DNA from 2 places in the Selenomonas sp. oral taxon 138 str. F0429 genome. Region 2 is predicted to be linked to the other one. Evidence: riboswitches for the same ligand, from Rfam matches in the RefSeq annotation. Region 2 holds a riboswitch; the other holds the start of a gene.
What was found. A riboswitch is a leader RNA that binds a small molecule or an ion and turns the genes downstream of it on or off. The one in region 2 is predicted to bind cobalamin.
Positions count from the first base shown of each region.

Region 1: another riboswitch for cobalamin. It lies ahead of HMPREF9163_RS04540 (TonB-dependent siderophore receptor); the one in region 2 lies ahead of HMPREF9163_RS09610 (TonB-dependent receptor).

Region 1 covers NZ_KB290935.1:23,050-25,253, forward strand. Annotated here, with positions in the region: gene HMPREF9163_RS04540 (TonB-dependent siderophore receptor) at 1-922, opposite strand, end outside; cobalamin riboswitch at 1,108-1,318, opposite strand; gene HMPREF9163_RS04545 (SLC13 family permease) at 1,646-2,204, shown strand, end outside.
Region 2 covers NZ_KB290949.1:44,951-47,154, forward strand. Annotated here, with positions in the region: gene HMPREF9163_RS09610 (TonB-dependent receptor) at 1-1,130, opposite strand, end outside; cobalamin riboswitch at 1,316-1,488, opposite strand; partial or broken gene HMPREF9163_RS12590 (recombinase zinc beta ribbon domain-containing protein) at 1,584-2,204, opposite strand, start outside.

The DNA.
Region 1 (2,204 bases), on a different contig from region 2:
TGTCATACGCATTGTACGACCACGAAGGCTTGTAGCTGCGTGAGAGCTTGGGTGCGCGCGGCAGGTGCGTCACATGACCCGGGCTGAAATCAAAATTGATGCGCGTGGGGCCTGCCTTCTGCTTCGTATGCACATAGCCCATGAGGAAGTTTGTCGTCGACTTCTCCGTATGCCGGTCGAGATTGACAAAGAGGGTCTGACGATCCATCTTCTCATGTTTGACCGCCGTCTCCCCATTTTGATTCGTCGCCGTAATGCGCACGCCATAGCGGTCGTCCTTGCCGAAGCGGTTGCTGACATCGACCGCCTCCTCGACAGACTTGCCGCCGAGATAGGAGATCTTCGCCTGCGCCGCATCGCTCTCTGCACGCTTGGAGATATAGTTGACTGTCCCCGCCGCAGCCTCGTTGATCGCCGCACCGCTCACGCCGATGTTCGGTCCTGCGATCACGCTGACGCGATCCACCCAGTAATACGGCAGATTCATCTGCCCGAACATCCCCGGAATCCCATTGGTATAGCTTGCATGCCCGTTGATGCGAAAACCGCGGATTGCAATATCCTGATAGAGATGTCCCGTCTGCACACGCACGGCAGGGTTCAGCACGAGCGCGCCGTTCACGCCGTCCGTCGGCGTTGCAAAGGTCTCGAGCGTCTTGTGGCTGATCTCCGTCACCGCAAGCGGCACATCCATGACATCCTGCGATCCGAGCAGTCCGACCGAGGGCTTGCTGCTCACAAATCCGCCGGGCATCGTCGCCTCTTCCTCCGCAGGTTCCGCCTGCCGCTGTCCCTCCACATCGACCGGTGCGAGTTCGTAGGAGTCCATCGTCTCCGTCTTCTCCGCAGCACTTGCAGCTCCCATCCAGACCGAGCCAGCCGTCGCGAGTGCAATCGCGCACATGAGCTTTCGTTTTGTCATCTCCATTTTCCTCCTTGATATAGACGGACAAAGCCCGTCCCCCCCCAATAATCCATAGCTCCTGAATTCATCGCGCAAATCATGCAAAAGTCCCGTCCACAGCAGAACGGGACTTTCTCACACGAAAAAAGCCTGCCGTCCTGTCCATCGCAGGATGCAGAGAAGTGCGACGCATGGGCGCAGCGCTCCGGCGCACGAGACTCGGTAGGTCTTCTGGCTCTGCATCATCGTCCGCTCCGCCTTCCCAACAGAAAAGCTCTGTCAGTGACATATTGGAACGTTCTCAGCATTACAGCGGCGGGACCGCATCGGCTCTCAGATCTGCCGCCCACATGGGTCGGCAGTCCCCGATTTCCCTGTTACGCCCTCTCGGGCACCGAATCTACTTATGAATTTTGATTGAAATGAATTCGTATGACAGTATAATTAAAGCCTATGTGTATGTCAAGCGATTTTGCATTTTCTCTATGAACCTCATGCCATTTCCGTTTCGAAAAATAAACAACACTATATATGAATGCAGGCAAATAATAACTGTTGTTTATCATTTCAATGTCAAAGTTTCATAGGGCTTTTGTCCAAAATATAGCAGGAAAAACGGAATAGAGAGAGAATTATAAGAATTCGTCGAAAGAAAGTTTCCGAAATATACTACGGAAACTAATCGGGCTTGTTGATACCCGCAGCAATCCCGAACGAACTGTATGAATAGGAGATGTATTCATGGATGCAGCAATGCTGACATTGGGTGTTCTCGGGGTGGCGGCGTTCCTCTTCGCCACAGAGATTATCCCGCTCGCCGTCACGGCAATGGGCGCGGCGATCGCGCTCGGACTCTTGGGGGTGCTCACCCCGGCACAGGTTTTCTCAGGTCTGTCGAATTCCACCGTTGTCCTCTTCGCAGGCATGTTCATCATCGGCGCCGCGATGTTCCAGACGGGACTCGCGCAAAAAATCGGCATCGCCGTCGTCAAAAAATCGGGCAATGACGAGCGTGCATTAATGGCGGCACTGATGCTCATAACGATTGTCCTCTCGTCCGTGTCCTCGAACACGGCGACAGTCGCGTGCCTCATGCCCGTCGTCATCCAGATCTGCGCAGCGGCAAAACTGCCCGTCTCGCCGCAGCTCATGGCGCTCGCCGTCGCGGCAAACGTCGGCGGCACGATCACGATGATCGGTACGCCGCCGAACATCCTCATGAGCGCGACGCTCGGTGCCTCGGGACTAACGCCGTTCGGCTTCTTCGAATTCGCATGGATTGGTATCCCGCTCTCCATCG
Region 2 (2,204 bases):
CATGTATTGCTGTAGCCGATTCCCGCCTTGAAATCGTTCTTCGTGTCCTCATAGCGCAGCTTGTGAATATCCTGCTCCCTCCTACCGAGGTAGCCGAGGAAGTCATCGGGCGTGACAGTAAGGTAGTTGCCGTTTGGCAGCTGCACAATGCCCGAAAATGTAGGATTTCCTGCAAAATCACGGAAATAGGTGATGGGATCGTGATAGGAATACTCGTATGAGGCGTGCAAATAACTATAATCGAGCGAGCGGTTCTTGTCGAACGCATAATTCAGATCAACGAAGGTATTTTCGCTTTTCTTCTTCTTTGCGCCGCGGCTCCCTACAATATAATTACCATCAGACAATTTGTGGAAGGATCCGGTTGCATCGGGCGTATAGCTTCTATCGTCCTCATCAGTTGTAACGGCATGTCCTACCCAGCCGTCCGAGGTGCGCTTTTCATAGCCGACGCGGAAGGAGATGTTTTTATCACCACCCGTGACCTGAAGCCCGCGCTGCCATGTATTATTGCTGCCGCGCAGGACATCGATCTGCCCGTGAATCAGCTCCATTTTTGTGCTGTCTGACGCATCCGGCTTCTTGGTAATGATATTGATGACACCTGCAACGGCATGACCGCCGTAGAGCGAAGAGGCTGCACCGCGCACGATCTCAATGCGGTCAATGTTTGAGAGGGGGATCGAATCCCAGTTCACGCCGCCGTCAAAGGCGGTATTGAGCATCTGCCCGTTATACATAACGAGAATATCAGAACCGGAAAACCCACGCATTGTCACGCCGTCCTTGACATCCGCTGTCGGTGAGATATAGATCCCCGCCTCACGTGCCAGAGCCTCACGCAGGCTGAACACATGCCGTTTTTCCAGTTCCTTTGATGTAATTACTGTGACATTGGCGGGAACCTTCATCAGCGGTTCTGAGATGCGGGTCGCTGTGACGATCGTCTCACCAAGATCGCGTTCGCTCTGTAAAGAACGAGAAGACTCATCCATTCCATTTTCTGCCGTGTCGGACGATGATGCCTCGGCGGAAAAATTACGTTCAGCTGCGCCTACAATGGGGGTATTCCCACCTGTCAACGCACAGAGGACTGCCAATGTGAGACATTTCTTTTTCCATGGATTCATTTTTTGAAAGACTTCCTTTCTCCTCCTAAAAAATAATACAGAGATCATTACATATAAAACAGCCTCATTTCTCCCATACGAGAAATGAGGCTGAAACTTCATCACATCATGGCAAAAGTACCACACAAAACTAATACACCGAAAAATTCGATGCACGTAATCTCCTCCCCATCACTCGTAGGTCAATCGGCGATTCTAAATCAGGCAGTTCTCCTGGCTCCAGTTCATCGTTTCCCTGTACCTTCCCAGTTTCCCAGTGGCATATCACAGAGGCACTCGCTGCTACAGTGGCGGGACCGCTCCGGCATCTACCGGATTCCCTATTAAGCCTTGCGGCACCTGACTCAACCGTATAAAGTTTTGCTGTTTCCGTGACTATGGTAGCATGAGCCTTTATCCCTTGTCAAGACATACTATACAACTATATTCCCTTTTTGCATACATGAATTATCCTCAAACACCAATTTCAATCTCGCCCTTGAAAATAACAACTATCTGACCGTCCGCCTTCACACAAATGTGCTCGAGCAGCCCACTCCATAATTCCTCGTCAAACTCAACTAGCTCCCCGTCGATACCACATACTACTTGAATCATGGTCTCCAAGGTGTTTCTCTTGCTCTCCCTCTCGGCAATTTGGTCATCCAACTTTTCCATATCCCCCTGCTTTTCCATATAAATCGCACGAATCTCATTTTCCTGTTTCAGATACACCGTCTGATCCTGTGCTACCCGTGCATTCTCTCGAATCAGCATTTCGAGCCGTTCTGCCAAAACGCCGAGTTCCTGCTCTACTTTATCCCGTTCCTCCGTCATCTCCCCCGTTTGGCAAACACTGCCAATCAGAGAACGGAGTTCCGCAATCACATTCTCTTTGACTTCCACCAAGGAGTTCAGAGCCTTAACGAAAATCTGTTTGATCTCACACTCCGTCAGATGCCGTGTGCTGCATGGCTTGCCCTTGTGGGCGTATTTCTTGTTGCAACGATAGATGACTCTGCGGTACTTATCCGTGGAGTGCCATACCTTCGCTCCGTACCAACCTCCACAGCATCCGCATTTGATTTTATTCGC